Regions from separate parts of the Phytobacter sp. genome, predicted to be linked through region 2. Evidence: predicted binding sites of a transcription regulator. Region 2 holds the regulator's gene; each other region holds the start of a gene.

Region 1 (5,242 bases), on a different contig from region 2:
GGAAGTCCAGAAAACCGCTAATGCCGACGACGCCGATGGTCCGACTGGCATCAGGTCTGAGTGGAATCTCTATTGGGCTAAGCCACGCACGCCTGAAGGTACCCAGAGGGGTGACGCGCTGATGAGGCGTATCTACATCCCCTTGCAACGCCAGGCCGCAATCGGCCAGTAAGGTCTGGGTCAGTGTGGCGTAATGACGGACGCGTTTTGCTCCAAGCAGAGCATAAGGATGTGGGCTGTTCATGGCCTGCAAGGCTTCAATGCCCGCTGCAAGGTTTGTTACGGGCTCGCCACCGGGCAGATGCGAGAGTAGGTCGAGTGAACCAGAAGAGAAACTGAGTGCACTCTGTCCGCGGCTGATAATGGCGCAGTGCTGACCCTGCTCCTGAAGACGGATCCCACACAGTAATCCCGCCAGGCCACCGCCAATAATGACCGTATCAAATTTCATCGGTTGACTCCTTTTCCAGTCCACACAGTCCCTGATAGACCCAACGAGTGAATTCACTTTCTCGCAGTGCATCGCCCCAGGCGATGGGTTTCACCCCTTTCCAGCGTTCATTGAGGAAGGCCGATAGCTGGTCGATAGACTGCGTCTCGCTGGTGACCCGCAGACTGGCGAGCAGCCCGGCGGCACGGCAGGCACATAATTCTCCCTGGCAGGTCCCCATTCCCACACGGGTGCGGCGACGTAAATCCAGCAGCGACGTCACATTGAGATTTTCCACGGCATACTGCACCTCACCGGCCGTTACCGCCTCGCACTCGCAGACCAGGCTACGGTTGTGGCGATGGCTCCCCAGCCAGTCCGGAGTGCGATCGCCATGGCGATAGACTGCGGAACCACGTAGTGGCACGGGCAGAGAGATAATTTTTTGCAGCGTCTGTTCCGTAGGTTGTTGAGAACCCGGTAATGGGGTTGTGGCGGTGGTGCAGGTCGCGCTGTTATTCAGCTTGCGGCAGACCGCATCGGTCGCCCATTCCGCCATCAGACGGTAGGTCATCAGTTTACCGCCGGTGATGGTGATAAACCCTTCCATACCGTCACGCTCTGCATGATCGAGTAGCACGATGCCCCGGCTGACGTTTCGCCCGGTTGGGTCGTCGTCGCTGGCGACTAATGGTCGCACACCGGCATAGGCGCGCAGGATGCGTGTTTTTGCCATCCGTGGTGCCAGTTTCTCCCCTTCACGCAACAAAATGTCGACCTCTTCGGGGGTGACTCGGGTGTTGTCTATGTCGTTGTAATCAATGTGGGTGGATGTGGTGCCTATCAGTGAAATGGTGTCCCCAGGCACCAGAATGTCGGCGTCGGCAGGTTTGCGGCAGCGGTTAATCACATGCTGGTTGATGCGACTCTCCAGGATGAGCAGTGCGCCTTTTGCCGGGAACATGCGGATGCGCAAATCGGCATATTCGGCAATGTGCTGTCCCCAGATCCCGGCGGCATTCACCACCACGGGGGCATGTAATGTATAGACTTCGTGAGACTGAGGGTGACGAAGTTGCACCCCGGTCACTCTGTCACCGTGACGAACCAGACCACAGACTTCATGGCCGGTCAGGATAACCGCGCCGTGTTCACGCGCATCAAGCATATTACTGGCGGTTAAGCGGAAGGGATCGACAGTGCCGTCAGGTACGCGTACCGCGCCAATCAGTGCCGGATTGACGCTGGGCTCAATGCGTAGCGCCTCGGCAGGTGTGATGGCTTGCGCATTGATTCCTGCTTTCTGGCAGGCATCAATAAAGTGTTGCTGATATGCCATGTCATCCTCCGGCAAGGTAATAAACAGCCCGCCGGTGGGTTCAATACAGTGCCTGGCAATACGCTTGAGGATCTGGTTTTCAGCAATACATTCTCGCGCCGATTCGTTATCGGTCACCGCATAACGCGCGCCGCTGTGCAGTAAGCCGTGATTGCGGCCCGTCGCCCCGGTGGCAATATCATGCCGTTCAACCAGTGCGACGCGTAGCCCTCGTAGCGAACAGTCGCGGGCAATCCCGGCCCCGGTTGCACCACCGCCAATAATGATGACATCGAAGTCATTCGCATTGCTCATCGTCACGTCCTTCCACAGCGAAATCATTTTCATCATTTAGCCACACTGTCACTGTGGTTTGTTTGATATCGCGCATATTCGAACAAAAAACGAAAATTGAAAGCCTGTTTGATGCGTGAAATTGGAGCTTTGTCATAATTCTGTAACATAAACTGCGACAGTTGGTTCTTTCTTATTAGACTTTCCTTAATATTGCGGCCAAAGAAACACACTGTAGTTTCGTTTTCACTCATGACAGCCATAAATCATGAGAAATACACGCCACGGAGGCTAACATGCTGAGTATTTTTCGACCCGAAGCGCATCGGGACCGCGTTCCACCCGAACAGATTGACCCGTTGTACCGCCGCCTTCGCTGGCAGATTTTCTTTGGCATTTTCTTCGGTTATGCCGCGTACTACCTGGTGCGCAAGAACTTTGCTCTGGCTATGCCCTACCTGGTGGAGCAAGGGTTCTCACGTGGTGATTTGGGCTTTGCGTTGTCCGGCATTTCTATTGCCTACGGGTTTTCGAAATTCATCATGGGCTCGGTGTCGGATCGCTCGAATCCGCGCGTATTTCTTCCGGCTGGCCTGATCCTTGCGGCGGCAGTGATGCTGTTTATGGGGTTTGTGCCCTGGGCGACCTCCAGTATTGCCGTGATGTTTGTGCTGCTGTTTTTATGTGGTTGGTTCCAGGGGATGGGTTGGCCGCCATGCGGGCGTACGATGGTGCACTGGTGGTCGCAAAAAGAACGCGGCGGTATCGTGTCAGTCTGGAACTGCGCGCACAACGTGGGGGGCGGTATTCCTCCACTGCTGTTCTTGTTGGGGATGGCCTGGTTTAATGACTGGCGTGCGGCGCTGTATATGCCTGCATTCGGGGCGATCGTGGTGGCACTGTTTGCTTTCGCGATGATGCGCGATACACCGCAGTCCTGCGGCTTGCCGCCGATTGAAGAGTACAAAAATGACTATCCGGATGATTACAGCGACAAGGCAGAAGAGGAGTTAACGGCGAAGCAAATCTTCATGCAGTACGTCTTCCCGAACCGTCTGCTGTGGTACATCGCCATTGCTAACGTCTTCGTTTACCTGCTGCGTTACGGCATTCTGGACTGGTCACCGACCTACCTGAAAGAGGTGAAACACTTTGCGCTGGATAAATCCTCCTGGGCTTACTTCCTGTATGAGTATGCCGGGATCCCTGGCACCTTAATTTGCGGCTGGATGTCGGATAAAGTCTTCAGAGGCAACCGTGGTGCGACCGGTGTGTTCTTCATGACGCTGGTGACTATCGCCACCGTGGTGTACTGGTTGAACCCGGCGGGTAATCCCGGCGTCGATATGGCCTGTATGATTGTTATCGGCTTCCTGATTTACGGTCCGGTCATGCTGATTGGCCTGCACGCACTTGAACTGGCGCCGAAAAAAGCCGCCGGAACAGCAGCGGGCTTTACCGGCTTGTTCGGCTATCTGGGCGGATCTGTCGCAGCCAGCGCCATCGTCGGTTACACGGTCGATTTCTTCGGCTGGGACGGCGGCTTTATGGTGATGATCGGTGGCAGTATTCTGGCGGTGCTACTGCTGATTGTGGTGATGATTGGCGAACGCAAACATCATGCGGAAGTGGCGGCGAAGCGTCAGTAAGACAATAAAAAAGGGCCGTAAGGCCCTTTTTTACATCTCAATCTCGATATCGCCTTTTGCTCTGCAGCAGCAGGGCAAAATCTCATCGGGCTGAATAAACGCCAGTGGCTCGGTCAGCCAGTCCACCTGGCCTGAGACCAGACGGCAACGACAGGAGCCGCAATAGCCTTCGCGGCACTGGTACTCCACCGTCACACGGTGTGATTCAAGCGCCGCCAGCAGAGAAGGGTGCTCTTCCTGGCACAACAGCTGTGTGCCAGTCAGACGCAAGGTTACGCGAGTCATCAGAGCTGGAAGTTGCTCAGATCGTCAGTATCGACTTCAGCATCGATCTGACCGACCAGGTAGGAGCTGACTTCTACTTCCTGCGGTGCAACCTGCACGTTGTCAGACACCAGCCAGGTATTGATCCACGGAATCGGGTTAGAGCGGGTCTGGAACGGTAAGTCCAGGCCAACCGCCTGCATGCGGATGTTGGTGATGTACTCGATGTACTGCCACAGGATGTCTTTGTTCAGACCGATCATGGAGCCGTCACGGAACAGATACTCTGCCCACTCTTTCTCCTGCACCGCTGCCAGAACAAACAGGTCATAGCACTCTTGTTTGCACTCTTCGGCAATTTCCGCCATCTCCGGGTCATCCACACCGGAACGCAGCAGGTTCAGCATGTGCTGAGTGCCGGTCAGGTGCAGGGCTTCGTCGCGGGCAATCAGACGAATAATTTTGGCATTGCCTTCCATCAGTTCGCGCTCGGCGAATGCAAAGGAACAGGCAAAGCTGACATAGAAGCGAATGGCTTCCAGCGCGTTAACGCTCATCAGGCACAGGTACAGCTGCTTTTTAAGCGCACGCAGATTAACGGTAACGGTTTTGCCGTTAACTGTGTGCGTGCCTTCGCCCAGCAGATGCCAATAGCTGGTCATCTCAATCAGCGAATCGTAGTAGTGGGCAATACCTTCCGCACGTTTCTGGATCTGTTCATTGGTGACGATGTCGTCAAACACGATGGACGGATCGTTAACGATGTTACGGATGATGTGCGTGTAAGAGCGGGAGTGGATCGTTTCAGAGAACGCCCAGGTTTCCACCCAGGTTTCCAGCTCAGGAATCGAGATCAGCGGCAGCAGCGCGACGTTCGGGCTACGACCCTGAATAGAATCCAGCAGCGTCTGGTATTTCAGGTTGCTGATGAAGATATGTTTTTCGTGTTCCGGCAATGCCTGGTAATCGATGCGGTCGCGGGAAACGTCCACTTCTTCCGGACGCCAGAAAAAGGAGAGTTGCTTTTCAATCAGCTTTTCGAAGATGTCATATTTTTGCTGATCGTAGCGCGCCACGTTCACCGGCTGACCGAAGAACATTGGCTCCAGCAGCTGGTTATTTTTCGTCTGTGAAAAAGTGGTATAGGCCATTCGATGTGAGTCCTGTTATTGATTGTTCCCCTCACCCCAACCCTCTCCCCGAAGGGGCGAGGGAGAAGACCGCTCGGAGCAGTGGTCAGGGGAGGGTATGCATTATTAGATCTTACATGCACCGCTTTCGCAGCCA
Region 2 (5,242 bases):
AAACGGATGGCTAATCATGCGAACAAAAAAGCAGCAAAGCCATATTCTGTGGATGAATAGATGTAAAGAGGGGTGAAAAAAGTGAAGTTCTGACACAAGTGGAAAGAAAAGCTGACACCCTGGGTGTCAGCTTGCGTTCTTCACGACCAGTCTTTCAGGCAGAATAAAGCTAAAGCGCGTGCCTTTGCCGGGCGTACTTTCGATTTCAAGCTTGCTGTCATGATGATTAACCGCATGTTTGACGATCGCCAGTCCCAGCCCACTTCCACCCGTTTGACGAGAGCGCGCTTTGTCCACGCGGTAGAAACGTTCTGTCAGACGCGGAATATGCTCCGCCGCAATGCCCGGCCCGTTATCCTCGACGCTGAACTGCACGCCGTGCGCCACGCGCCTCCACTGAACCGTGATGTGCGTACCAGCTGGAGTATGGTTCACCGCGTTATAAACCAGGTTCGAAATCGCACTGCGCAGTTGTTCATCGTTACCCAGCACTTTCACCCCGGCATCGACCACAAATTCCAGCTCATGCTTTTTGTGGCTGAGGGTTTGCGCCTCACGCTCCACAACCCGCAGCATCATCGGTACATCGATGATTTCATTGGGTGGCGTGATGGGCGCTGCTTCGATTTTCGACAGCGTCAGCAGCTGTTTAACCAGCCCTTCCATACGCGAGGTTTGCTCCCGCATGGTGTGCAGCGCTTTCTCACGCGGGAGTCCTTCCAGCGTCTGCTCCTGCATCATCTCCAGATAACCTTGCAATACCGTAAGCGGCGTGCGCAGTTCATGGCTGACGTTGGCAAAGAAGTTGCGTCGCGCCCCTTCAAGCTGGTGCATTTGTGTCACATCGCGCGCCACCATAAGCAACTGGTGCTCGCTGTAGGGCATCATGCGCATTTCGAGGTGACGGCCATTGTTGAGCACCAGATTAAGCGGCCTATCGAACTTTTGTGCTTTGTAGTAGCGGGTAAATTCAGGGTAACGCAGCAGGTTGAGGATGTTTTGTCCGTTATCATCCGGCCAGCGCAAGTTCATAAGCTGCTGAGCCAGACCATTACACCAAAAAATCGCGCCATCTTCGGTCGTCAGCACCACTGCATCCGGTAAGGACTCAGCCCCACTACGGAAGCGCTTGATCAGATTGCCCAGCTCACGGCGACGTTTTTTATTACGCATCTGCATTTGATGCAGGCCATAAAGCAGGGGTTCCCAACTTCCGGTGCCCGGCGGCGGGGTCATACTTTTATCGACCCATAACCACCAGGAAAGACGCATTAAATTCCAGAAATGCCAGGCCAGTAACCCGGTCACTGCCGCCAGTAAAAACCACGGCAAATAACCAAAGAATGCGCCAAGCAGTGCGGCAGGTAGACAACAAAGGATGAGTTCGAGTACCAGCCTTTTCCATGACAGCCGTTCCAGCACGCGTCACACTCCTGTCAGATTTCAGAAACGGGTTGAGAACCGATAACCCGTGCCGCGAACTGTTTGTACCATACGATCGTGGCCGCTGGTTTCCAGTGCTTTACGCAAGCGGCGAATATGCACGTCAACCGTGCGATCTTCTACATAGACATTGGTTCCCCAGACGTGGTTAAGCAGCTGTTCACGGCTGTAGACACGCTCCGGGTGCGTCATGAAGAAGTGCAACAGCTTAAACTCCGTCGGCCCCATGTCCAGGGGATTTTCACCGGTCATGACGCGGTGAGAGCTCGGATCGAGGCTCAGTCCCTGCATTTCGATGACTTCTTCAACCGCCATCGGCGAAATACGACGCATGACCGCTTTAATACGTGCGACCAGCTCTTTTGGGGAGAATGGCTTGGTAATATAATCATCTGCGCCGGTCTCGAGCCCACGCACACGATCTTCTTCTTCACCACGTGCCGTCAGCATCATCACCGGGATTTCACGGGTCATGGCTTCACGTTTAAGGTGTTTAATGAACTGAATACCAGAACCACCCGGCAACATCCAGTCCAGTAAAATCAGGTCGGGCCAGGGTTCATTCAGTTGGTTCACCGCGCTGTCATAATCTTCCGCTTCGACAGGTTGAAAGCCGTTTTGCTCAAGCACGAAACAAACCATCTCACGAATGGGTGCTTCATCTTCTACGACCAGAATGCGTCTTGCCATAATTTGCCCTGTTTAATTAAAGTCATCAGTCAACCGCGGCGCCAGTATGCGTCACTTTTGTGACAGATTTATGAAACAAATGACCGACAGATGACTCATGATTTTACTTTATGACAGCGGCGACGTTGCTTTCGCTGGCGGCTCATATGCCCTTGAATGTTATAATACTGTTTATGCTTTTTTGCCACGGAACCGCTATGCGCATCATTCATACCTCGGACTGGCATCTCGGTCAGAACTTTTACAGCAAGAGTCGGGCCGCAGAACACGACGCCTTCCTTACCTGGCTGCTGGCAACGGCAGAAGAACATCAGGTCGACGCGATCATTGTGGCGGGCGATATCTTCGATACCGGTTCGCCCCCCAGCTATGCTCGTGAGTTATACAACCAGTTTGTGGTGAAGCTACAGAGCACCGGCTGCCATCTGGTCGTACTGGCGGGTAACCACGACTCTGTCGCCACCCTTAATGAGTCGAAAGACATCCTGGCCTGGCTGAAAACCACCGTGGTTGCCAGCGCAGGAAGCCCACCTTTCTTCTTACCGTTGCGCGACGGTTCTCCTGGCGCAGTCTTCTGCCCGGTGCCGTTTTTACGCCCACGCGACATTGTAACCAGCCAGGCCGGACTCTCCGGGCAAGAAAAGCAACAGCATCTGTTAGGTGCTATCACCGACTATTATCAGCAGCAATACGATGCGGCCAGCGCCATGCGCGGCGATAAACCGCTGCCTATTATCGCCAGCGGCCACCTTACTACGGTTGGGGCCAGTAAAAGCGACGCCGTACGCGAGATCTATATCGGCACGCTTGACGCCTTCCCGGCCCAGAACTTCCCGCCTGCCGATTACATTGCGCTTGGCCATATTCATCGCCCACAGAAGATTGGCGGGCAGGAGCACATCCGCTACTGCGGTTCCCCGATTGCCCTGAGCTTTGACGAAACCGGCAAAGGCAAATATGTCAATCTGGTGACATTCGTTGAGGGAAAACTGGCGGATGTGACAGCGCTGGAGGTTCCCGTAACCCAACAGTTAGGGGTGATAAAAGGCGATCTGGAGGCGATCCGCAGCCAGCTTGAACAGTGGCGAGAGCATGATGCAGAACGCCCCGTCTGGCTTGATATTGAGATTGCCACCGACGACTACCTCAGCGACATGCAGCGTAAAATCCAGTTGCTCACCGCCGACCTGCCGGTCGAGGTGCTGCTGGTGCGGCGCAGCCGGGAACAGCGGGAGCGCATTCTTGCCAGTGAGCGCCGGGAAACCCTGAGCGAGCTGAAAGTGGAAGATGTCTTCGCCCGCCGTCTGGCGCAGGAAGAACTGGATGAAGCCCAACAGGCTCGTTTACAGGTCCTGTTTTTAGAAACACTGCACGGATTACATCAGGAGCACGATGCATGAAAATTCTTAGCCTGCGCCTGAGAAATCTCAACTCCCTGAAAGGGGAATGGAAGATTGATTTTACCGCCGAGCCTTTTTCCAGCAACGGTCTGTTCGCCATCACTGGCGCGACCGGGGCGGGTAAAACCACGCTGCTGGATGCCATTTGCCTCGCGCTTTATCACGAAACGCCACGCCTGAATAACGTCTCTCAGTCGCAAAATGATCTGATGACCCGCGACACCGCCGACTGCCTGGCGGAAGTGGAATTTGAAGTCAAAGGCATTGCCTACCGGGCGTTCTGGAGTCAGACCCGCGCCCGCAACCAACCGGACGGCAATTTACAGGTGCCGCGTGTTGAACTCGCGCAATGTGCCGATGGCAAAATCCTCGCCGACAAAGTCAAAGATAAACTGGAACTCACCGCCTCGTTAACGGGTCTCGATTATGGCCGTTTTACCCGTTCGATGCTGCTTTCTCAGGGGCAATTCGCCGCGTTTCTGAATGCCAAACCGAAAGAACGTGCAGAACTGCTGGAAGAGCTCACCGGGACAGAGATTTACGGCCAGATTTCTGCAGACGTCTTTGAAAAACACAAACTCGCCAAAACGGAGCTAGAAAAATGTCAGGCCCAGGCCGAGGGGGTTGTGCTGCTTAATGATGAGCAGCGCGGCGCACTGACATTAAGTTTGCAGGCACTCACTGACGAGGAACAGCGCCTGCTGAAAGGGCAACAAGCCGCACAAACGCAGTTGAACTGGCTCAACCGTAGCCATGAGTTGCAACAGGCTCACCAGCGTGCACAAGTGGCAAACCAGCAAGCGTTGCAAGCTCGCGCCGATGCGCAGCCTGAGTTGGTACGACTCAGCCGTGCACAGCCCGCTATAGTGCTGCGTCCGGTCTGGGAGCGAGTACAAGAGCAGCGCGTACAGTGGAAAAACAGCCACCGTCAGAATGAAGAAGTGAATACTCGCTTACATGCAACTCGTACCCTGCGGGCGCGCATACGCGCCAGTGCTTTGTGTCAACACGAACAACTCACGGTATCGCAAACCACGCTGAAAACCTGGCTGACGGATAACGCCCGTTTTGAGCGCTGGCAAAGCGAACTGGCAGGCTGGCGCGCCATGCTCAATCAGCAGGAAGAGGATAAAAAACCCTGGCAGGCTCTGCAGTCACGTATTGAGCAAAATGAACTAAAATTGCGTAGCCTGGCGACCGTTTCGCTGGAGATGACAGCAGATGAGGTCGCTTCAGCGCTGGCGTTAAGTGCGCAACATCGCCCGTTGCGCCAGCAATTGCATACGCTTCACGCCCGTTTTGCCCCTTTGCAAAAGCATCTCGCCCAGCGCCAGCAAAATCTTCTCGAACTGGAATCCGAGCGGAAAAAACGCGAGGAAGAACTGACACAGAAACGCGCCCAGTATAAAGAGAAGAATGCGCTGCTTACGGAAATTCGTACCGTCTGCGAACTCGAAGAGCGTATTCGCAGCCTGGAAAGCGAACGCGCCCGTCTCCAGCCCGACAGCCCCTGTCCACTTTGTGGCTCAACAACTCACCCGGCGATCGCGGAATATCAGGCCATCGTGCCGGGCGTGAATCAGGCACGCCGCGATGCGCTGGATCTTGAAGTCCGTAAGATGAAAGAGGACGGTGTTGCCCTCGGCGAGCGTCTGAAAGGGCTGGCGGAGCAGTATGAAAAAGATGAACGCGAAGCCAAAACCTTGCAG
Region 3 (5,242 bases), on a different contig from region 2:
CATCGCTGCCATTTAAGCGTAGCTTTACTATTAACAAGTGATGAGTTAAGTCTGTTCTTAACATAAGAGATGGCAAAGCAATTGCGCTAGTTGACTATCGGATAATTGTTGTGCAAATAATCGCCCATATGCACCAAAATAATGAAACCTTGATGACAGTGCCTCATTAACAGGCAATAAAAACGTTTCGATAAAATTAAAACTGTTTTAATTATGAGAAATAATAAAATAGTATCAATCGTCTTTCTTTTTTTCTGGCAACATTAAATATTGACCAATTTTGAGGATTGCGAAATTTGCGAACTCAGTCACCGTTTCGTTTAACGTTTCCTGTAACTCACGCACTGGTTCGTCGATAGATTCATCTGCAAGTTCAAATACCCCCCAGTGGATAGGGAAAGCGAGTGGTTTACCCAACTGCTGCCATAATCGAACTGCCTGCTGCGGATCCATATGATTTGGAGCCATAAACCACCGGGGCGCATAGGCTCCCACAGGAAGTGCGACTACATCAATAGGTCCCAGCCGTTCCGGTATTTGCAGCAGATCGTTGGTATAGCCTGTATCTCCCGGAAACCAGAACCGACATTCGGCGCTTTCAATCACCCATCCGCACCATAATGATGCATTCCGATCCCAAAATGTCCGCATACTCCAGTGTTGCGCCGGTACTGCGGTGTAAACCAGCCCCTGGAAAATAAAACGCTGCCACCAGTCAAGCTCAACAACATTCTTCGCGCCCCGACGATGAAACCATGGTCCTAACCCCAGAGGAACAAAAACCGTGACGTTCGGAAAACGTGTCAGCAGCCGCCGGATAGTTTTGTCATCAAGATGATCATAATGATTGTGTGAAATAACGAGTGCATCGAGTGCAGGCAGCTCGTCAATCTGCAGGGATAGCGACGTACGTCGCTTCGGTCCGGCAAATGAGACCGGTGAAGCACGGTGGGAGAATACCGGATCGGTCAGAATATACTGCTGCTGTATACGGAGAAGAATGGAAGAATGCCCGAGCCACCAGAGTTTATTTTCTGTGCCCTGCTGCTCCACCTCAGCCGGTTGCCACCAGCGCCCAATAAAATGGTTATACCCCTCCGAAGGAGGACGAGGAAGTCCGGCTGCTTTTCTCTCTTTTCGCCAACGTTGAACATCACCAGGCTGATGGCCACCTGGAGTGAGATTCGTAAAACCTTCGGCAGAATGGTGGGGAAGCGAAGCATCAAACCATGGATTTTTCCGTGTCATGCCACACTCCCCTGCACACTAAGGATATTAGCGCTCAGCCACTAAACGAATAAATTCATCGTCTTTGCCTTTACTCTCAACTTGCTGCTCAGCCGGTGCCTCTTTTTCAGGCTCATTGGCTTCACATAAGCGACGTAACAACACATTTTGACGTTTTTGTTGATCGAGCATCGCCTCAAGCAATTCGATCTGTTCGTTTGTACGAGAACTCGCGCGATTGATGAAGAACCACAGCGCCAGCCCTACCAGTAACACCACCACTGAAACAATCAATGACGCAAAACTAAGCGCGCCAGAATTTATGACTTCGTTCATTACACCACCTCTCCCAAAACGCAGTATTCTATCACTGGCGGTGAGGAAGGGCATCGCCTGTGGTAAAAAAGCGACTACCAGGGGATGAATTTATTCACAACACAAATACCGCTGAAAAACTGTACATCCTCGTCACACATCACGTTTAGCATTTGAGTCCAGAGCAGCAGGCAAATTGCCAACACGGCAACCAGCAACAGCCATCTATATTTTCTCACTCCACTCTCCGAAACTTCACTGAATGCAAATAAGTTAGCACGCTTATCTTAAACCGCGACTAACCGTATTTGCTTTCGGCGTTTTTTAGGAATGCTCATCTTGTGGTTGCTCAGGATTGGATTAGCCTGATATTCAAAGTTTACCTACAAGGAAGAGATATGCGTATGCTCATTCGGACAATTGTCCTCTTAGCGTTAGTATGGGTCGGGATTTTGTTGAGCGGGTATGGTGTGCTTATTGGCAGCACCGAAAATGCTGCGGGGTTAGGGCTGCAATGCAAATACCTGACCGCGAGAGGTATCAGTACCGCGCAATATGTCCATTCCAGTAGTGGCATTATCGGTCTGACCCAATGCCCGATTCTGCGTAAGAGTGATAACGTGGTCGACAACGGGTAAAAAAATGCCGCCAGCAGGCGGCATTTTTCATCAGAACGGATAAGCGTTATAGCCCATCTGCTCGGAGATCTTACGGGCGGCCTGATGCAGCATTTCAACATACTCATGCAAACGTTCTTCAGAGAAACGCAGCGTCGGGAAAGAAATACTCAACCCAGCAATCACCACGCCAAAGCGGTCGAATACGGGCACACCGATGCAGCGCAACCCTTCTTCCTGCTCCTCGTTATCTTCGCCATAGCCCTGCTGGCGTACCACATCCAGCATGGTAAGGAGTTCTTCTGTACTGGTAATGGTGCGTTCTGTACTGCGTTTATACTCAACACCGTCGAGAATTTGCAGCACGTCATCACGTTCGCGCCAGGCCAGCAGCACTTTACCAATCGCCGTACTATAAAGCGGATTACGACGTCCAATGCGCGAGTACATGCGCAGGTTGTACATTGAGTCGATTTTATGGATGTAGACAATACTGTCTTCATCCAGTGCACCCAAGTGAATCGTCTCTTTGGTCAGGCGAGACAACTCACGCATCTGAATATCTGCGCTACGGATCAGATCCACGTTTTGCAAGGCGCGAGCACCCAATTCAAACAGTTTGAGCGTCAAAGAGTACTTCTCGGACTCGCCTTCCTGAGCAACATAACCTAACGACTTCATGGTTTGCAAAAAGCGGTAGACGGTACTCTTTGACATCATGACACGCTGTGACAATTCAGTGATGCCGATTTCACGCTCTTCGCCAAGCGCCTGCAGAATGCCAAATACTTTCAGTACGGAAGAAACAGAATCTGGCTGTTTATCCAAATCTGCGATTGCCATTAATCACCTCATCGCCAGTGTTTTATAAAAATTAGAATAGTTTTTTATTATAAATTTCTCGCCACTCTGCCGCAATGCACGTGTGGCAACTTCGTTACAAATCTGCGATATAAAACCAAAAACGCAATGATAGAATCATTATACAAATGACTTTTCAGCCTGATGCCAATCCACCTTATGCAAAAATCCACCTCTGACGGCTTAGCGTTACCTCAGCGCTATGGCGCTATTTTGACCATTGTCATTGGGATTACCATGGCGGTTCTGGATGGCGCGATTGCCAATGTCGCGCTCCCGACGATCGCCCGTGATCTGCACGCCTCCCCTGCCAGTTCTATCTGGATCGTTAATGCGTATCAAATCGCTATTGTTGTCTCATTACTGACACTCTCTTTCCTCGGCGATATGTTCGGCTATCGGCGGGTTTATCAATATGGTCTGGTTCTCTTTACCCTCACCTCCCTTTTATGTGCATTGTCAGACTCACTGCTCACCTTAACGTTTGCACGCATCGCCCAGGGATTGGGTGGGGCCGCATTAATGAGTGTTAATACTGCGCTAATACGTTTGATTTACCCTCAACGCCAGCTTGGGCGTGGTATGGGTATTAACTCATTTGTGGTCGCAGTTTCTTCCGCGGCTGGCCCTACCATTGCCGCAGCCATTCTCTCCGTCGCCTCGTGGCAGTGGCTTTTTTTGATCAACGTTCCGCTTGGCATTATCGCCCTTTTACTGGCGATTCGTTATCTCCCGGCCAATGGTCCACGCTGCGTCATGCCGAAATTTGATCTGCCAAGCGCGGTGATGAATGCGCTGACATTTGGTTTGTTGATCACCGCATTAAGTGGATTTGCCCAAGGGCAATCCACAATACTTATCCTTTCTGAAATCGCCGTCATGCTGGCGATCGGTACCGTTTTCGTGCGGCGGCAGTTGAGTTTGCCAATTCCGTTGTTGCCGGTCGACCTGCTGCGCATACCTCTCTTTTCGCTCTCCATTTGTACCTCAATTTGCTCTTTCTGCGCACAGATGCTGGCGCTGGTCTCGTTGCCCTTCTTTCTGCAGAGCGTCGTGGGACGTAGCGAGGTTGAGACTGGTTTATTGCTGACCCCCTGGCCGCTGGCGACGATGGTAATGGCCCCCCTGGCCGGTTACCTGATCGAACGCGTGCATGCAGGTCTCCTTGGGGCATTAGGCCTTATGATGATGGCGGCAGGACTCTTTGCACTCGCCATGTTGCCAACCGAACCTGCGGATATGGATATCATCTGGCGTATGGCACTTTGTGGTGCCGGGTTTGGCCTCTTTCAATCGCCCAACAACCATACCATTATCAGCTCGGCACCTCGTCAGCGTAGTGGCGGGGCAAGTGGCATGCTGGGCACGGCACGATTACTGGGCCAGAGCACAGGTGCGGCGCTAGTCGCGCTGATGTTTAACATGTTCAGTGATAGTGGAACACACACTTCTTTGCTGCTTGCTGGTGCTCTGGCGGCGATAGCGGCAATTGTCAGTGGATTGCGCATTACTCAGCCAAGAGCGGTATAAGTCATCTCCCTTATCACTGGTAAAAATCACCCTATCTAATACAAAAGATGATTTGAAACTGACTATAACCTGACTCAGCAGTGGGTGAAAAACTGAGAAACTCTCAGACAATGATGCAATAAGGAGACTTTCTACGCACTTACCCTGAATGATTTGGTGTAGAGTGCTGTGTTATTCTTAGCGGGATAGAAAAAGAGGAAGTGAAAAAGATGCACCATTTATTTCTGGAATTCCCCGCCTTAAAGCCCGGTGTGCCAGACGTACAAGCCTTAATGAACGTTATTCGTTCAGAAGAACAGACGGCCTTTGTTATCAGCGCGGATGTTGTGAAATTTGTCAGAGATGCCTTAATCGTCAATACCACTATTACCAGTTTTAAGAATTGTCGTTTCGCGTTTAATGAAGGAAGAGAATTTATTGAATTTGATAGCAACGGGAAGTCACGCTGCTTTGCGGATATACCAGACTGGTTTATTTCGCCAGGCGAGTTCTCCCGCTCCCAGTGGCTCATCAACCACAATCTTGCCAGTGTAAGTGCACCTGAATTTATTGAAGAACTTATGACCTGGCCGCTCAAGGAGCGTAGAGAGCATTGTGATCTGCTGTTTGACCTCGGACTCCAGAAAAAAACGACCTCTTCAGAAACGTCGTTTGCGAGCAAATCGGGGAACAAGAATCGCATCACTACAAAA
Region 4 (5,242 bases), on a different contig from region 2:
GCCGCCTTGGTAAGGTACAGGTATTGGCCCAGGCTGCGGAAGAACACCCTTTGCACGGTGGAACAGGTATTGCGCACACGCGCTGGGCGACACACGGTGAGCCCTCAGAAGGCAATGCTCACCCGCATGTATCTGACCACATCGTGGTAGTACACAACGGCATTATTGAAAACCACGAACCGCTGCGTGAAGAGTTGAAAGCACGTGGATATACCTTCGTCTCAGAAACTGATACCGAAGTGATTGCTCACCTGGTGCACTGGGAGCTGGAACAGGGCGGTTCGCTGCGTGATGCAGTACTGCGTACTATTCCGCAACTGCGTGGTGCATACGGTACGGTCATCATGGATTCCCGTGACCCGAGCACCTTGCTGGCCGCGCGTTCCGGCAGCCCAATGGTTATCGGTCTGGGCATGGGCGAGAACTTTATCGCCTCTGACCAACTGGCGTTGCTGCCGGTGACTCGTCGATTTATTTACCTTGAAGAAGGTGATATTGCCGAAGTTACCCGCCGCTCCGTCTCCATCTTTGATAAATCTGGCGCAGGTGTGAAACGCCAGGAAATTGAATCCAACTTGCAGTACGACGCGGGCGACAAAGGTGCTTACCGCCACTACATGCAAAAAGAGATTTACGAGCAGCCGAACGCGATTAAAAACACGCTGACCGGGCGTATCAGCCACGGTGAAGTGGATTTAAGCGAGCTGGGCGCCCATGCCAATGAGCTGCTAAGCAAAGTCGAACACATCCAGATTATTGCCTGTGGGACCTCCTACAACTCCGGTATGGTGTCCCGTTACTGGTTCGAATCCCTGGCTGGTGTTCCCTGCGATGTGGAAATTGCATCTGAATTCCGTTACCGCAAATCAGCCGTGCGTCGGAACAGTCTGATGATCACCCTTTCACAGTCTGGCGAAACGGCAGATACCCTGGCGGGTCTACGTCTGTCAAAAGAGCTGGGGTATCTGGGTTCTCTGGCGATATGCAACGTGCCGGGTTCTTCTCTGGTGCGCGAATCTGATCTCGCCATTATGACCAATGCTGGCACTGAGATTGGCGTGGCTTCCACCAAGGCGTTTACTACTCAGTTAACGGTGCTGTTGATGCTGGTGGCGAAACTGGCTCATCTGAAAGGTCTGGATGCCTCTGTAGAACACGAGATTGTTCATGGCCTGCAGACGCTGCCGAGCCGTATTGAACAAATGCTGTCGCAGGACAAACGCATCGCGCAACTGGCCGAAGATTTCTCTGACAAGCATCACGCGCTGTTCCTCGGTCGTGGCGATCAGTACCCGATCGCGCTGGAAGGCGCGCTGAAGCTAAAAGAGATTTCTTACATCCACGCTGAGGCTTATGCGGCAGGCGAGCTGAAACATGGCCCGCTGGCGCTGATTGATGATGACATGCCGGTTATCGTGATTGCGCCGAACAATGAACTGCTGGAAAAACTGAAGTCCAATATTGAAGAGGTGCGCGCGCGCGGTGGCGTGTTGTATGTCTTTGCTGATAAGGATGCCGGTTTTGCCAGCAGCGACAATATGCACATCATTGAGATGCCGCACGTAGACGAAGTGATTGCGCCGATTTTCTACACCGTGCCGCTGCAGTTACTGGCGTATCACGTTGCATTGATTAAAGGCACAGACGTGGATCAGCCGCGAAACCTCGCGAAATCCGTGACCGTCGAGTAAATCTCCAGACGCCCCGCTAGCCGGGGCGTTTGTCTATTTCAGGCTGTTCAGCTTACTCTCAAGCGAGCTAACTTTGCGCTCCATAGCGTCAATTTTGCTATTCAGGTCCTGGTTGCTTCTTTCAAGAGTTTTCACTGAATCTTTCAAAGATTTGTTCTCATCTTTTAGGCGGGAGACCGCATCTCGGGTTGCAATTAAATCTCTCACCGAAATATTGGGATCAGCCTCTAAACGTATTTCATGTGATGCATTTCGTCCGCTACTGCTCACTATGCCTTGATCATGGAAACTTTCCCAGATGACTTTCCCATCAGCATGACCGTCAGTAGCGGGAATAAGAACCAACAAACCAAAGGCAAAAGCAGAATTTTTGAACATCATGTCCTCCTGGTTAGCCAAAAAAGATATGTTAAACAAAGAGATTAACATCTTGAATAAATGAAAATTAATCAATTTTTTTCGAATTTACTAATGATGTAATCGAGATTTTGATCTACTTTTTTATTGTCACAAAAGTAAAATCTGATTGAAAACTAACCGTCATCAAAATTAGCATCCCCATGATGCTTCAAGAATTTTTACGCGAATTTCGACTTTAGTGGCCATTGTCATCAAACAGTAACAATCCTTGCATATAACTGTCATCAAAGTGTCCTATTTTGCTCATCGTAGCCACTAAACAACGATTTACGATTCCTAGCAGGAGACATTATGAACGTTATGCGTACCACTGTCGCAACTGTTGTCGCCGCGACCTTTTCTCTGAGTGCTTTTGCAGTAAACGCCGCTGCAAGTCTGACGGGTGCGGGTGCAACTTTCCCTGCGCCGGTGTATGCCAAATGGGCTGATACTTACCAGAAAGAAAACGGTAGCAAAGTAAACTACCAGGGTATCGGTTCTTCTGGTGGCGTAAAACAGATCATTGCTAACACCGTTGATTTCGGTGCTTCTGATGCTCCTCTGGCTGACGACAAACTGGCTCAGGAAGGCCTGTTCCAGTTCCCTACCGTTATCGGTGGTGTTGTTCTGGCAGTGAACCTGGAAGGTTTCAAATCTGGCGAGCTGGTGCTGGATGGTAAAACGCTGGGTGATATCTACCTGGGCAAAATCAAAAAATGGGATGACGCGGCAATTGCTAAGCTGAACCCAGGCAAAAAACTGCCTTCTCAGAACATCGCTGTCGTGCGTCGTGCTGATGGTTCCGGTACTTCCTTCGTGTTCACCAGCTACCTGGCTAAAGTGAACGAAGAGTGGAAATCCTCTATCGGTGCTGGCTCTACTGTTAACTGGCCGACCGGTCTGGGCGGTAAAGGTAACGACGGTATCGCTGCATTCGTACAGCGTCTGCCGGGCTCCATTGGTTATGTTGAATATGCTTACGCTAAGCAGAACAACCTGACCTACACCAAACTGCTGTCTGCTGATGGCAAGCCGGTGTCTCCGACCGAAGCAAGCTTCTCCAACTCGACTAAAAACATCGACTGGAGCAAATCCTTCGCTCAGGACCTGACCAACCAGAAAGGTGCAGATGTGTGGCCAATTACGTCCACCACCTTCATCCTGGTGCACAAAGAGCAGAAAAACCCAGAGCAGGGTGCTGAAGTTCTGAAATTCTTCGACTGGGCTTACAAAAACGGTGGCAAACAAGCTAACGAACTGGATTACGCAACTCTGCCTGAGAGCGTGATTGCACAGGTTCGTGCAGCATGGAAAACCAACGTGAAAGACAGCAGCGGTAAAGCGCTGTACTAAGCAAAGTTTCTAACGATGGCGGGTAAGTTTCTCTCTTATCTGCCCTACCAAATCCGGTAACATGTTGTTTTTTGTAGGCCCGGTCAGTGTTCACACTACCGGGCGTCGTTCAAATAGTGTCTAACGTAAAGAGTAACTTATGGCTGCAACCAAGCCGGCTTTTAGCCCACCGGGCAAAAAAGGTGACATGATTTTCAGCGCGCTGGTAAGACTGGCTGCGCTGATTGTGCTATTGCTGCTCGGCGGCATTATCGTGTCTCTGATTTTCTCCTCCTGGCCGAGTATCCAGAAATTTGGTTTCTCCTTCCTTTGGACTAAAGAGTGGGATGCACCGAACGAAATTTTTGGTGCGCTGGTGCCGATTTACGGCACGCTGGTCACCTCATTTATCGCTCTGCTGGTCGCTGTCCCGGTCAGTTTCGGTATCGCCCTGTTTCTGACGGAACTCGCTCCAGGCTGGCTTAAGCGCCCATTAGGGATCGCGATTGAGCTGCTGGCAGCCATCCCCAGTATTGTGTATGGCATGTGGGGTCTGTTCATTTTTGCACCGCTGTTTGCGAAGTATTTCCAGGAACCGGTTGGCAATGTGATGGCCGCCATTCCTTTTGTTGGCGCGCTGTTCTCCGGTCCGGCTTTCGGTATCGGGATTCTGGCCGCAGGCGTTATCCTCGCCATTATGATTATTCCTTACATCGCTGCGGTTATGCGCGATGTGTTCGAACAAACCCCGGTGATGATGAAAGAGTCTGCCTACGGCATTGGCTGCACCACCTGGGAAGTTATCTGGCGTATCGTTCTGCCGTTTACCAAAAACGGTGTGATTGGTGGTGTGATGCTGGGTCTGGGCCGTGCACTGGGTGAAACCATGGCGGTGACCTTTATCATCGGTAACACCTACCAGCTCGACAGCGCTTCTCTGTTTATGCCGGGTAACAGTATTACCTCCGCACTGGCGAATGAGTTCGCGGAAGCGGAATCCGGACTGCATGTTGCCGCACTGATGGAACTGGGCCTGATCCTGTTCGTTATTACCTTCATCGTGTTGGCTATTTCTAAAGTGATGATCATGCGTCTGGCGAAAAACGAGGGGGCACGCTAATGGCTACGCTTGAAATGCAGGCCACCGCAGAGCTGGCTGAATCCCGTCGCAAGATGCAGGCAAAACGCCGTGCTAAAAACCGTCTGGCCTTAACACTCTCTATGGCGACCATGGCATTCGGTCTGTTCTGGCTTATCTGGATCCTGATGTCGACCGTGACCCGCGGTATTGATGGAATGTCGCTCGCACTGTTCACTGAGATGACGCCGCCGCCGAACACGGCAGGTGGTGGTCTGGCGAATGCGCTGGCAGGCAGTGGATTACTGATCTTCTGGGCAACTGCAGTGGGTACGCCGCTCGGCATCATGGCCGGGATTTACCTGGCTGAATACGGCCGTAAATCGTGGCTGGCTGAAGTGATTCGCTTCATTAACGATATCCTGCTGTCTGCCCCATCTATCGTTGTGGGCCTGTTCGTCTACACCATTGTGGTGATGCAGATGCAGCACTTCTCTGGCTGGGCGGGTGTGATAGCGCTGGCGCTACTGCAGGTGCCAATCGTTATTCGTACGACCGAGAACATGCTGAAACTGGTGCCGGATAGCCTGCGTGAAGCGGCTTATGCACTGGGTACACCGAAATGGAAAATGATCTCTGCGATTACGCTTAAAGCCTCTGTTTCCGGCATCCTGACCGGGGTTCTGCTGGCCGTTGCGCGTATTGCTGGTGAAACGGCACCGTTGCTGTTTACGGCGCTGTC

Evidence for each region. Region 2 encodes PhoB, which activates phosphate uptake and scavenging genes when phosphate is short. Its sites were predicted from a motif close to CTGTCATAAAACTGNCNNAT; they were not measured.
Region 1: a site for PhoB is predicted at 2,193-2,212, ahead of glpT (glycerol-3-phosphate transporter). Genes of this name have one in related genera too.
Region 3: a site for PhoB is predicted at 3,094-3,113, ahead of kdgR (DNA-binding transcriptional regulator KdgR). Genes of this name have one in related genera too.
Region 4: a site for PhoB is predicted at 2,330-2,349, ahead of pstS (phosphate ABC transporter substrate-binding protein PstS). Genes of this name have one in related genera too.

Annotation. Positions count from the first base shown of each region.
Region 1 is NZ_JCACPZ010000008.1:204,009-209,250, reverse strand. Features, by position in the region: gene glpB (glycerol-3-phosphate dehydrogenase subunit GlpB) at 1-451, opposite strand, end outside; gene glpA (anaerobic glycerol-3-phosphate dehydrogenase subunit A) at 441-2,063, opposite strand; gene glpT (glycerol-3-phosphate transporter) at 2,339-3,691, shown strand; gene yfaE (class I ribonucleotide reductase maintenance protein YfaE) at 3,722-3,976, opposite strand; gene nrdB (class Ia ribonucleoside-diphosphate reductase subunit beta) at 3,976-5,106, opposite strand; gene nrdA (class 1a ribonucleoside-diphosphate reductase subunit alpha) at 5,212-5,242, opposite strand, start outside.
Region 2 is NZ_JCACPZ010000004.1:1,208,272-1,213,513, forward strand. Features, by position in the region: gene phoR (phosphate regulon sensor histidine kinase PhoR) at 127-1,422, opposite strand; gene phoB (phosphate response regulator transcription factor PhoB) at 1,444-2,133, opposite strand; gene sbcD (exonuclease subunit SbcD) at 2,331-3,533, shown strand; gene sbcC (exonuclease subunit SbcC) at 3,530-5,242, shown strand, end outside.
Region 3 is NZ_JCACPZ010000006.1:312,740-317,981, reverse strand. Features, by position in the region: gene AC5JPW_RS16205 (MBL fold metallo-hydrolase) at 235-1,248, opposite strand; gene AC5JPW_RS16200 (YebO family protein) at 1,276-1,563, opposite strand; gene mgrB (PhoP/PhoQ regulatory lipoprotein MgrB) at 1,638-1,781, opposite strand; gene AC5JPW_RS16190 (YobH family protein) at 1,941-2,180, shown strand; gene kdgR (DNA-binding transcriptional regulator KdgR) at 2,211-3,002, opposite strand; gene AC5JPW_RS16180 (MFS transporter) at 3,180-4,550, shown strand; gene AC5JPW_RS16175 (hypothetical protein) at 4,760-5,242, shown strand, end outside.
Region 4 is NZ_JCACPZ010000001.1:27,831-33,072, forward strand. Features, by position in the region: gene glmS (glutamine--fructose-6-phosphate transaminase (isomerizing)) at 1-1,691, shown strand, start outside; gene AC5JPW_RS00140 (hypothetical protein) at 1,725-2,072, opposite strand; gene pstS (phosphate ABC transporter substrate-binding protein PstS) at 2,403-3,443, shown strand; gene pstC (phosphate ABC transporter permease PstC) at 3,583-4,542, shown strand; gene pstA (phosphate ABC transporter permease PstA) at 4,542-5,242, shown strand, end outside.